Linked DNA regions of Lichenicola cladoniae. Each later gene encodes a partner of the first gene's protein in a complex. Links are inferred from orthologs where the notes say so. Each region holds a gene or a part of one and is shown in the gene's direction. Other genes may lie near its edges. The genes, in order: pnp and HN018_RS14980.

Region 1 (5,935 bases):
CAGCCACCCGCAGCGGCGATCTCGGCTACTGGGTCGGGCGCAGCTTCTGGAACGGCGGCGTCGCCGGCGAGGCGGCAAGGCGCCTGGCCCACTGGGCGCTGGCCAACCTCGAGATCGAACGGCTGACCGCGCAGGTCGCAACCGACAATCCCGCCTCGGCCTCGGTGCTGCGGCGGATCGGCTTCCGCGAGATCGGCGTCGGCAAGCAGCCCTTCCTGGCGCGCGGCGGCGAGCATCCGGTGCTGATGTTCGAGGCGAGGCACGGCGACCTCTTCAGCCCGGCCGAGCCGGCCGGTACGGCAATCACGGCCCCGCCGGTCGTTCCGGGCCCGGTGCGGCGGCGGACCGTGCTGGTCGCCGCCTGCGCACTGGTCGACAGCAATGGCCGCGTGCTGCTCGCACGACGCCCGGAGGGCAAGGCGATGGCCGGGCTGTGGGAGTTCCCCGGCGGCAAGATCGAGGCGGACGAGACCCCCGAGATGGCGCTGGTGCGCGAGTTGCGGGAGGAACTGGGCATCGATATCTCCGAGGCCTGCCTGGCGCCGTTCGCCTTTGCCAGCCACGCCTACGAGGATTTCCATCTGCTGATGCCGCTGTATGTGTGCCGTCGCTGGAAGGGCATGCCGGTTGCGCACGAGGGCCAGACCCTGGCCTGGGTGACCTCGGAGGCGCTGGACAGCTACAGCATGCCGGACGCCGACAAGCCGCTGGTGCCGCTGCTGCGCGACTTTCTCTAGCGGAGCGGCACGGGCCGGTTTGCTCCGGCGGGTCCCCTCGTCTAAAGCCTGCCTCCCCCGCGGACGGGCCGCGGACGGGCAGACTTTGAGGCGACTGGACTGATGCGACGCAAGCGCGGACGCGCCCTAGACGGGTGGCTGATCGTCGACAAGCCGGCCGGCATGACCTCGACCGACGTGGTGAACCGCGTCCGGCGCGGCTTCGATGCGCAGAAGGCAGGTCATGGCGGCACGCTGGACCCTCTGGCGACCGGGCTGCTGCCGGTGGCGTTCGGCGCGGCGACCAAGACGGTCCCGTACATCATGGACGGCACCAAGCTGTATCATTTCACGCTGCGGATCGGCGAGGCACGCGATACCGACGATGCCGACGGACAGGTGATCGCCACCTCCGAGGTGCGGCCGACCGACGAGCAGTTCCGTGCGGCGCTGAGTGCGTTCCAGGGCGACATCATGCAGATCCCGCCGATCTTCTCCGCCATCAAGGTGGCCGGCGAGCGGGCCTATGACATGGCGCGCGAGGGTCGCCCGCCGGTGCTGGAGCCGAGGCCGGCCCGCGTCGACCGGTTCGAGCTGATCGAGCGGATCGACGCCGATACGGCGGTATTCGAGGTCCAGTCCGGCAAGGGCGTCTATATGCGTTCGCTCGCCCGCGACCTGTCGGTTGCCTGCGGCACGGTCGGGCATGTGTCGGCATTGCGGCGGTTGCGGGTGGGGCCGTTCCTGGAGAAGGACGCGATTTCCCTGGACAAGATACTGTCGAGCGAGGACAACGCGCCTGCCTCACCGGAGCTGCTGCTGCCGGTTGCGACCGCGCTGGCCGACATCCCGGCGCTGGCCTTGACCTCAAGTGAAGCGGCAAGCCTCTCGCACGGCCAGGCAATCAGCCTGGTCGAGTTGATGGGCCGGATTCCTGACTCTGCAGACCCCGCTGGCGGGGTGGCACGGGCCATGGACGGGGGGCGCGTGATCGGGCTCTGCCGACTCGAAGACGGGTGGCTGCGTCCGGAACGCCTTCTGTAACCCTCGTTCCTGGAGAACCACGATGTCGATTACTGCAGAGCGCCGCACCGCGCTCATCGGCGATTACAAGAACGCCGAAACCGATACCGGATCGCCCGAAGTACAGGTGGCCCTGCTCAGCGAGCGGATCACCAACCTGACCGAGCATCTCAAGATCCACGCGAAGGACTTCCATTCGCGTCGTGGATTGCTGATGCTGGTCGGCCGCCGCCGCCGCCTGCTCGACTACCTGAAGCGCAAGGACCAGTCGCGCTACCTGACACTGATCGGTCGCCTCAGCCTCCGTCGCTAAACCGGGCGAGGTCCGGGGCGACGCTCCGGACCTCCTCGTTCCGCAGAACCACCAAGCCGGCAACGGCGGGACAGTCCACAGCGTTTCAGGCCACATGGGGTCCCCCTCCATGCCGTCCGAGACGCTGCCGCCCGCCTTGTCCGGCCAGACCCCCGAATAAGACAAGGAACAGCTCATGTTCGATTTTTATGCCAAGGAACTGGAATGGGGCGGCCGCACGCTCCGCCTCGAGACCGGCAAGATCGCCCGCCAGGCCGACGGCGCCGTCATGGTCTATTACGGCGACACCATCGTCCTGTGCACCGCGGTCGGCGCCAAGTCGGTGAAGCCGGGCCAGGACTTCTTCCCGCTCACCGTGAACTACCAGGAAAAGGCGTTCGCCGCCGGCAAGATCCCGGGCGGCTTCTTCAAGCGCGAGGGCCGTCCGTCCGAGGCGGAGGTACTGAATTCGCGCCTGATCGACAGGCCGCTGCGCCCGCTGTTCCCGCATAATTTCCGCAACGAGGTCCAGGTCGTGGCGACCGTGCTCAGCCATGACCTCGAGAACGATCCGGCGATCGTCGCCATGATCGGCTGTTCGGCCGCCCTGACCCTGTCCGGCATTCCCTTCTTCGGCCCGATCGCCGGTTGCCGCGTCGGCTATGCCAACGGCCATTACGTGCTGAACCCGACCCTGGCGGAAGCCAAGGAAGGCCAGCTCGACCTGGTGCTCGCCGGCACCACCGAAGGCGTGCTGATGGTCGAGAGCGAGGCGCACGAGCTGTCCGAGGAAGTCATGCTCGGCGCCGTGACGTTCGGCCATGCCGCGTTCCAGCCGGTCATCGAGGCCATCATCGCGCTTGCCGAGCATTCCGCGAAGACGCCCTGGACGCTCGCCGAGCCGACCGAGGCCGAGACCACCCTCAAGGCCCGCATCGACACGCTGGGCCGCGAGAGCATCGCCAGCGCCTACCTGGAGCGCGTCAAGCAGGCCCGCACCGAGAAGGTCGGCGCTGCCAAGAAGGTCGTTCTCGACGCGCTGAAGGCCGAGGGCCTGGATGCCGACAAGGCCAAGCCGCTGCTGAAGGAGCTCGAGGCCGACATCGTCCGCGGCTCCGTGCTCGACACCGGCCTGCGCATCGATGGCCGCGACACCAAGACCGTGCGCCCGATCGTGTCCGAGGTCGGCATCCTGCCGCGCGCGCACGGCTCGGCGCTGTTCACCCGCGGCGAGACCCAGGCGCTGGTCGTCACCACGCTCGGCACCGGCCAGGACGAGCAGATCATCGACGCGCTCGAGGGCGAGTACCGCTCCAACTTCATGCTGCACTACAACTTCCCTCCCTACTCGGTTGGCGAAGCTGGGCGCATGGGGTCCCCGGGTCGTCGCGAGATCGGCCATGGCAAGCTGGCATGGCGTGCCATCCATCCGCTGCTGCCCACCAAGGAAGTGTTCCCGTACACGGTTCGCGTCGTGTCCGAGATCACCGAGAGCAACGGCTCGTCCTCGATGGCGACGGTCTGCGGCACCAGCCTGGCGCTGATGGATGCGGGCGTTCCGCTCGTCCGTCCGGTGGCCGGCATCGCCATGGGCCTGATCAAGGAAGATCGCGGCTTCGCGGTGCTGTCCGACATCCTCGGCGACGAGGATCACCTGGGCGACATGGACTTCAAGGTGGCCGGTTCGGAAGCGGGCATCACCGCCCTGCAGATGGACATCAAGATCACCTCGATCACGCCCGAGATCATGAAGATCGCGCTCGAGCAGGCGCGTGACGGCCGCCTGCACATCCTCGGCGAGATGGCCAAGGCGCTGACCGAGAACCGTACCGGCGTGTCCGCCACGGCCCCGAAGATCACCGTGATCAACGTGCCGAAGGAAAAGATCCGCGACGTCATCGGCACCGGCGGCAAGGTGATCCGCGAGATCGTCGAGTTCTCCGGCGCCAAGATCGACATCGGCGACGACGGCACCATCAAGATCGCCGCCTCGTCCGACGAGCAGGCGCAGAAGGCGATCGACCGCATCCGCGGTATCGTGGCCGAGCCGGAGCTCGGTGCGATCTATGTCGGCAAGGTGGTCAAGACCGCCGATTTCGGTGCGTTCGTGAACTTCCTCGGCGCCCGCGACGGTCTCGTGCACATCTCCGAGCTGGCCCAGGGCCGAGTTGCCAAGACCGCAGACGTGGTCTCGGTCGGCGATGCCGTGAAGGTGAAGGTCATGGGCTTCGACGATCGTGGCAAAGTGAAGCTGTCCATGCGTGTGGTCGACCAGGCAACCGGTGCGGACATCACCGATGCGGTCGGCGGCAAGAGCGGCGGACGTGACGACGAGGGCGGTGGTCGTCCCGAAGGTCGGCGTGAGGACAGGCCGCGTGGCCCGCGTCCGGAACGTCGCACTGACGCGGCGGACTGACGAGCATACCGGTCCGGCTCTTGCGAGTTCGGGCCGGGCCTGCAATCTGAGCAACGACACGGCATCGTCTTGGTGCCGGATCAAGCGTTGAAGGCGACGACGGCTGGCGATGAAGACGATCAATGCGATCCGGATGGGCGGAACCGAGCTCCTCCCACTGGTCGAAGGCGGCAAGGGCGTTTCGGTCTCCACCGGGATCTGTTCCGGTCACTGGGCGGCGTCCGGAGGTGCCGGCACCATCAGCGTCGTCAACGCCGACAGCTACGATTCCGACGGCCGTGTCGTCCCCCAGATCTATACCGGCCGGACGCGTCGCGACCGCCATGAAGAGATGGTGAACTTCGCCATCGCCGGCGGCATCAGCCAGGCCCAGCAGGCGCACGAGCTCGCCGACGGCCAGGGCCGGGTACACGCCAACATCCTGTGGGAGATGGGTGCCGCCGAACGGGTCATCACCGGGGTGCTCGAAGGAGCGCGCGGACTGATCCAGGGCCTCACCTGCGGCGCCGGCATGCCCTATCGCCTGTCCGACATCGCGGCGCGCTACGGCATCCACTACTACCCGATCGTGTCCTCCGCCCGCGCCTTCAGCGCGTTGTGGAAGCGGGCCTATTCCAAGACCGCGGAACTGCTCGGCGCCGTCGTCTACGAGGATCCCTGGCTCGCCGGCGGCCATAACGGCCTGTCGAACAGCGAATCGCCGGACAAGCCGGAAGCGCCGTTCGCCCGCGTGCTCGAATTGCGCCGGCTGATGCGCACCTTCGGCCTCAACGACACCCCGATCATCATGGCGGGCGGCGTCTGGTGGCTCGAGGAGTGGGAGGACTGGATCGACAATCCCGATCTCGGCCCGATCGCGTTCCAGTTCGGAACCCGCCCGCTGCTGACCCGGGAAAGCCCGATCCCGAGCGCCTGGAAGCAGCGGCTGCTGCATCTCCAGGAAGGCGACATCTACCTCAACAAGTTCAGCCCGACCGGTTTCTATTCGTCCGCGGTCAGCAACGACTTCCTGCGGGAGCTGCGTGGCCGCAGCGAGCGCCAGGTGGCGTTCAGTGCCGACCCGGTCGGCGATCACGTGGCGCCTTACTATATCGGTGGCCGCCGGCTGGTCTACCTGACCCAGCCGGATCTGGTCCGAGCCCAGGCCTGGGAGCACGAAGGCTATGTCGAGGCGCTCCGCACACCGGACTCGACCCTGGTTTTCGATACCAAGGCCCAGACGGCGCAGATCACCGCCGACCAGGCGGCCTGCATGGGGTGCCTGTCCGAGTGCCGGTTCTCGAGCTGGAGCCAGAAGGCTCCGAGCTACAGCAACGGGCACAAGGCCGACCCGCGCTCGTTCTGCATCCAGAAGACGCTGCAGAGCATCAGCCACGCCGCCGACGACGACATCGAGGCGACCGAGCAGAACCTGATGTTCAGCGGCCACAATGCCTATCGCTTCGGCACCGACCCATTCTACTCGAACGGCTTCATCCCGACCGTGAA
Region 2 (6,731 bases), 1.5 Mb from region 1 along the record:
CATTGCTAGGCGCCGCCGCCGGCGATCCGGCTGCGGGTGCCGCGATCGGCGCGGGTGGCGGGCTCCTGTTCGGCTCCGCCTCGGGCGCCGACAGCGCGCAACGGTCCGGCGCCGCGTTCCAGGGGAACTACGACAACGCCTATGCCCAGTGCACCATCAGTTCCGGGAACATGATCGTTCAGCCGCAGGTGGTCGCGTACCAAGGCCCGGGTGGTTACGGCAGCTACGCGCCGGCCCTGACGCCGCCGCCGCCGCCGCCGCTGCCGCCCCCGGGCGAGGGCTACGGCTGGTAGGCCGGGCTGCGATCAGCCGGAGAGACGGGTAAAGCCTCCCGCCGAGGAGGCGAAATAGCCGTCGATCGCCCGCGCCATGGCGGATGCGACCAGGGTGCGGTGCGATGACTGCCTGAGGGCCGCCTCGTCGAGCCGGTTCGACATGAAGCCCATCTCGACCAGCACGCTGGGAATATCGGCCGCCTTCAGGACAACGAAGCCGGCGTGACGCGACGGGTTGGTGAGCAGCCCGATCCGCGGCCTGAAGGCGGCAACCACGCTTCCCGCCATGTGCGCCGAGCCCGACCGGGTTTCCTGACGCACCAGGCTCGCCAGGATCCGCTGCACCTCGGGCGACGTGCCGTGGAAGCGGGGGCCGGCGAAGCGATCGGCGCTGTTCTCGGTGCGCGCCAGGGCCGCGGTCTGCACGTCGGAGGCTCCGTCCGACAAGGTATAGACGCTGGCACCGCGTACGCCGGGATCATGCAGCGCATCGGCATGCATCGAGACGAACAGGGCTGCCTGCTTGCCTTCGGCGATACCGACGCGGTCCTCGAGCGGGATGAACACATCGGTGCCGCGGGTCAGCGAGACGCGATACCGGCCGGTTGCCAGCAGCTGCCGCTGCAGCTCGGACGCAGCGGCTTCGGCGATGTGCTTCTCGTAGGTTCCGGAAATGCCGATGGCGCCGGGATCCTTGCCGCCATGCCCCGGGTCCAGCATCACCAGCGGCATCGGCTTCTGCGCCCGGCCGACGATCGCCGGCGCCGCCACCGGAGCGTGATGGCCCGACCGGTGCATCGTATGCTCCGCCGCCGCCTGCGCCGCGCGCGGCGATAGCAGGCCCGCCCCGATCAGGCCGGCGCCGGACAAGGTTGCCGACAGCAGGCGCCGGCGATGCCGGTCGGGCTGCGGTTCGGTTGGCGGAACAACCGGCGGAACCGGCAACGAATCACCTCGCATGCGCACGGCCTTTGTTCGTGGTTACAAGCGTCTGCAGGCGACTGCTGACCTTGGCACTCAAGACGATAGCATAGAGGCTCGCGTCATTGCGACGATCATGATCCTGCGCACTACCGGCGCTCCGGAAACACCTTGGCGAAGCGGCTTGCAGCAGCCGAAGTTTGTTGTCATCATCGAAGGGTGTGACGAGCGTGCTCGTTCTCGTGGAAGTTGCGTCTTCGGCGCGCTCCGTTGGAACTGGTTCTCGTCCGGCATTATGCCTTCCGCATGGAACGCGCGCCGATGGTCACCGGGAGCAGGTCTTCCGCGTCCGGCCCGGCAAGCGCCAAGATGCTCCCGCATATGCCGCGTCAGCCGGGACGATGTCATGTCGCAGCCCTGCACGGCCCTGTTAGCCCACAGCGGGTACCGTCCGGCATGCCGTGCGGCCCCCGCACCTCACGCCTAAGGACCGGATGATCGCCGCCATAGCCCCGAATCGGAACCAGGAATCACCAATGGCCCTGCGCCATGCGGTATCCGCGGTGCCGTCGGCCAAGGCGTCGGACGCCCGTCAACTGCCCCCCATTGCCGCGCGCGCGACGCTCCCTCCTGTTTTCCTCGTCGTCCGGAGGCTAGGGCGCAACCGCCCGGCCGGACCCGGCGACTGGAGCGGTGCCCCGGCCCACCGGAGTTCCCTCTCTCATGACCAAGCGCATGCTGATCGACACGACACACGCGGAAGAAACCCGCGTCGTTGTGCTGGACGGTAACAGGCTCGAAGATTACGACGTCGAAACCTCGGCGAAGAAGCAGATCAAGGGCAATATCTACCTCGCCAAGATCGTCCGAATCGAGCCGAGCCTGCAGGCGGCGTTCGTGGAATACGGCGGCAACCGGCACGGCTTCCTCGCCTTCAGCGAGATCCATCCCGACTATTACCAGATCCCGGTTGCGGACCGCGAACGGCTGATCGCCCTCCAGGAGGAGGAAGCCCGCGCCGACGAGGCCCGCGCCGATCGCGAGGACGAGGCCGACGACGACAGCGGCGACGACACGACGGACCACGCCCCGTCCGGCAATCGCAGGTCCAGCGTCGATCCCTTTGCCGATCAGGCCGAGACCTTCGAGCCGTCATCGGACCAGCCCGACGACGAGAGCGAATTCGGCCCCGAGCCGGATGGCACCATCGCGCTCGCAGTGCAGGTCGAGACGGTCTACGCGGATGCCGATACCCACGCCGAGCATGCCGGCGCATCGGAGTCCGGCGCATCGGAGTCCGGCGCATCGGAGTCCGGCAACGCCGAGGACGGCACGAACGACGCACCGGCCCGCGTATCGAACCGCTCCGCGCACGACCGCCAGCCGCGTCCCGAGCAGTCGGACGAGCCCGCCCCGGAAACGGTCGGTGGCGAGAACGGCGGCGACGATGACGGCCGCGCGCAACGCCGCACCGCCCGCTTCCTGCGCCAGTACAAGATCCAGGAGGTCATGCGCCGCCGGCAGATCCTGCTGATCCAGGTCGTCAAGGAGGAGCGCGGCAACAAGGGCGCCGCCCTCACCACCTACGTGTCGCTGGCCGGCCGCTTCTGCGTGCTGATGCCCAATTCGCTGCGTGGCGGTGGCGTGTCCCGCAAGATCACCTCGGCCGCCGACCGCAAGCGCCTGAAGGACATCACCACCGAGCTGGAAATCCCGCGCGGCATGGCGATGATCGTCCGCACCGCCGGCGCCCAGCGACCGAAGCCGGAAATCCGCCGCGACTGCGAATACCTGCTGCGGACCTGGGACGACATCCGTGAGACCACGCTGGAATCCTCGGCGCCCTGCCTCGTCTACGAGGAAGCCAGCCTGATCAAGCGCGCGATCCGCGACGTCTATACCAAGGACATCGAGGAAATCGTCGTCGACGGCGAGCCTGGCTGGAAGGGCGCGCGCGAGTTCATGCGCACCCTGATGCCGGCGAACGCCAACAAGGTTAACCTCTGGCGCGACGAGAGCCAGCCGCTGTTCTCGCACTACCAGGTCGAGCACCATCTCGACGCGATGCTGCAGCCGACCGTGCAGCTTCGCTCGGGCGGCTACCTGGTGATCAACCAGACCGAGGCGCTGGTCGCGATCGACGTCAACTCCGGCCGCTCCACCCGCGAGCGCAGCATCGAGGAGACGGCGCTCCGCACCAACATGGAGGCCGCCGACGAGGTGGCCCGCCAGCTTCGCCTGCGCGACCTGGCCGGCCTCATCGTCATCGACTTCATCGATATGGAGGCGCGACGCAACAATGCCATGGTCGAGCGCCGCCTCAAGGACGCGCTGCGCAACGACCGCGCCCGCATCCAGGTCGGCTCGATCAGCCATTTCGGCCTGATGGAAATGTCGCGCCAGCGGCTGCGCCCGTCGCTTGCCGAAAGCAGCTTCGTGACCTGCGCGCATTGCGGCGGCAGCGGCTTCATGCGCGGCACCGAGAGCTCGGCGCTGCATGTGCTGCGTGCCATCGAGGAGGAAGCGGGCAAGCGGAAATCCGCCGAGATCCGCGTCCGTGTCGCCGCGTCGGTGGCGTTCTACGTGCTCAACCACAAGCGTGCCTGGCTGCAGGAGATCGAGACCCGCCATCATCTGACGGTGCATCTGCTCGCGGACGACAGCCTGATCCCGCCGGCGCTCGAGATCGACAAGATCGGCACCTATGTCGGGCCACAGCTCGCCGCACCGGTCGAGCGTCCGGCTCCGGCGCCGGTCCAGGCAACTCGTATCCCGATCGCGGCGGCACCCCCGCCGGTGATGGCCGAAACCGAGGAAGGCTGGGACGACGAGCCCGTCCAGGCGCAGAAGCCGGTCGTCGCCCGCGTGGCCGACCAGGCCCAGCCGGCCCTGCCGGACGCGGCGGCATCGTCCGAAGGCCCGGTTGCCGCGGACGGCGAGGACGAACACCGTCGCAAGCGCCGCCGCCGCCGCCGCCGTGGTGGCCGTCGCGAGGATGGATCGGTCATGCCCGAAGGCGCGGCACAGCCCGAGCTGGGCGGCAGCGACGAGGACGAGATGCCGGGTGAGACCGCCGATGCGGTCGCACCGACCCTACTTCCTGGGGAAACGCTGGCGTCGCCGTCGGTGTTCGAAGCGAGCGCGGCCGATGTGGCGCCGGTCGATGCCACCCGGGCTGCCGAACCCGGTCAGGACCCCGGACAGCGCGGTCGTCGCCGTCGTGGAGGCGGGCGCAATCGTCCCCGTCCGGACGGCAGCGATGCCGATGCCGGGCCTGCCGACCGTCAGGATGCGCAGGGGCAGGCGCCTCGCCCGTACAACGGTCCGACGCCGGCCGATCCGTTTGCAGGTAGCTACGACATCTTCGAACTGATGGAACGCGACGCTGACGAAGGCGTGGCCCTGGTGCCTAACCCATCGGCATCGGCGGCGTCCTACGCGCCGTCCAGCCCGATCCGTTCGCAGCCAATAGCGGAGACGACACCGGAGCCGACCCCGGCACCGGCACCGGCCGAGCCCGCACAGGAAGCGGCCGTGCCGGTACCGGAGCCGGTGGTGGACGCAATCGGAGAGGTCGAGCCGGTGGTTGCGCCGACATTGGACCTCGGTCCGGACGTCGCCGCGGATGCCAAGGCGCCGGCAACTCCGAAGGTGCGGAAGCCACGTGCCAGCCGGGCAAAAAAGGCTGCACCGGTCGAGGCGGTGACCCCGGATGCAACGGACCCGGCGGTCGAGCTGGCCGCCGAGCCCGAAGCCCCCCAGGTCGCGATCGCGCCGGAACCAGCGCCCGAAACGTCTGTGGCAGCACCGGAACCGGCGCCCGCAGCCGACGCTGTGAGCGTCGCGGATCCGAGCATCGTCCAGGCGAAGATCATCAGCAGCGATGCACCCGCGGCGAAGCCCCGGAGCGGCTGGTGGAAACGCTGACCATCTGACGGTCTTCCGGGCACTTCCGGGTCGCGTCACCGCCTGCGGATCATCGATCCCGCAGGCGGCCAGACCGACACGGAGGCGCCTGGCGGAACGTTTACCCCGGCCTGGTCGCAAGCATCCGGTATCGTGCGGTCGCTACGGGCGCGCCTGCACGATCGTCATCTCGTGCTTGCCAAAGAACGCCGCGATCGCCTCCGCGCCGTAGGCGGGGACCTGTCCGTCGCGCAGCCTGACGGTCTGCGAGGGCCAGGACGGCCCGCCGAACAACTTGCCTGGCGGCGGCACGGCGAACAGCATCGCGTCGCCCGGAGCGCGTGCGGAACTCCAGCTTTCCGACCTCGCCCGCATCTGCCCGGGCACCAGGGCGAGATCGGCCCTGAGTGCCGGCGTCCATGCTGCGAGCAGCAGCAGAAGTACAGCGGCGAGCGTCACCTCGCGCAGGCCCGCCGGCAACCGGCGCCAGAGCAGCGCGGATGACGGCGCCAGCGCGACCAGTGCCAGCAGCATCATGCCGGCCCGCATCGTCTGGTGGCGCTGGCAGCACAGCATGCCGAATTGGTGGAACGACAGCACGACCGAGAGGAAGGCGCCCAGCAGCAACGACACCGCCCAGACGATCCGGCGCCTCATCGCCGGCCCGGTCGATGCGCCCGGCGGCGGCAGGACCAGCAGAATCGCCAGCTTGAGCAGGATCGCGGCGAGCACCGGCAGGCCCGGCACGCCGACCAGCTCATGCGCAAAAACCGGCACCGCCGCGTGGAGGCTGCGCAGCCAGTTGCCGGCCAGCAGGCTGCTGCGGTCGAGCACCTCGACCATCGGCCGCATCCGGCTGACATACACCGATAAGCAGATCAGCACGCCCGCCAGTGCCGGCACCAGCCCCGCTCGTGCAGCAGACAGCCGACTGCGTGCGAACCCGGCCGCTTCAGGCCGACCCGGCAGGCGAGACGGCGCGACGACGACCCAGAGCACGGCGTCCAGGAGCACGGTGACCGCGCCGATCTCGACGCTGAAGGCTGCCAGCAGCAGCATGCCGGTCATCGGGACGGCCGAGGGCGGGCGAACCGCCGCCGTGTCGGCGCGCCGGAGTGCCGTCACCGCGGCAAGTCCGGCCCAGGCTGACAGATAGGCGACGGTCGCCATCGGCCAGTAGAACATCTCGTCCGGCCGGCACAGCATCAGCGCCAGCACGAACAGCACTGCCGCGAACAGCACCGGCCGCGCCTCCCCGGCCCGGCGTGCCGCGGCGGCGATGACCGCGATCGACCCGATCCACAGCAGCAACAGGAACGGCACCACGAACGAGTGCCTGAGCCCGTGGCAGAGAGTAAGATAGAGCGCGCTCACCGCCTCGGAGAACGGCCTCGGGCTCCAGCGCACCATGCGCCCGAGCACCGAGCGCCAGCCGGACGCGGCGTTAAACGCGGCGATGTAGTATTCGTCCGAGCCCCAATGGCCGGCCTCGATCAGCGCCATGTAGGCGCACAGGGCGACCGTTACGATGCCGATCACGACCAGCAGGCCCAACCGCTCGATCCGGCTGGACGCCGTCCGCACCCGCATGCTCATCCAGTCTCGTCCCTCGACGTTGCGGCAGCGATC

What was found.
Region 2: the proteins of pnp (region 1) and HN018_RS14980 are in contact, whole or in part, in a cryo-EM structure (PDB 9QH0), measured with the Escherichia coli proteins. The link is inferred for Lichenicola cladoniae from one-to-one orthologs.

Annotation. Positions count from the first base shown.
Region 1 is NZ_CP053708.1:1,759,769-1,765,703, reverse strand. What follows is about bases 1,925-4,837. They hold pnp (polyribonucleotide nucleotidyltransferase), read left to right. Parts: upstream 1,925-2,227; coding sequence 2,228-4,447; downstream 4,448-4,837. Other genes in these bases: HN018_RS08100 (NAD(P)H-dependent flavin oxidoreductase), read left to right, coding at 4,557-4,837; rpsO (30S ribosomal protein S15), read left to right, coding at 1,925-2,052. In the rest of the region: 8-oxo-dGTP diphosphatase MutT, read left to right, coding at 1-737; tRNA pseudouridine(55) synthase TruB, read left to right, coding at 840-1,760; more of rpsO, read left to right, coding at 1,783-1,924; more of HN018_RS08100, read left to right, coding at 4,838-5,935. UniProt on the Escherichia coli protein: Involved in mRNA degradation. Catalyzes the phosphorolysis of single-stranded polyribonucleotides processively in the 3'- to 5'-direction. Also involved, along with RNase II, in tRNA processing.
Region 2 is NZ_CP053708.1:3,296,072-3,302,802, forward strand. The notes cover bases 1,615-5,323. They hold HN018_RS14980 (Rne/Rng family ribonuclease), read left to right. Parts: upstream 1,615-1,919; coding sequence 1,920-5,123; downstream 5,124-5,323. Other genes in these bases: HN018_RS14985 (hypothetical protein), read right to left, coding at 5,265-5,323. Also shown: HN018_RS14970 (glycine zipper family protein), read left to right, coding at 1-293; HN018_RS14975 (N-acetylmuramoyl-L-alanine amidase family protein), read right to left, coding at 306-1,235; more of HN018_RS14985, read right to left, coding at 5,324-6,698. UniProt on the Escherichia coli protein: Endoribonuclease that plays a central role in RNA processing and decay. Required for the maturation of 5S and 16S rRNAs and the majority of tRNAs. Also involved in the degradation of most mRNAs.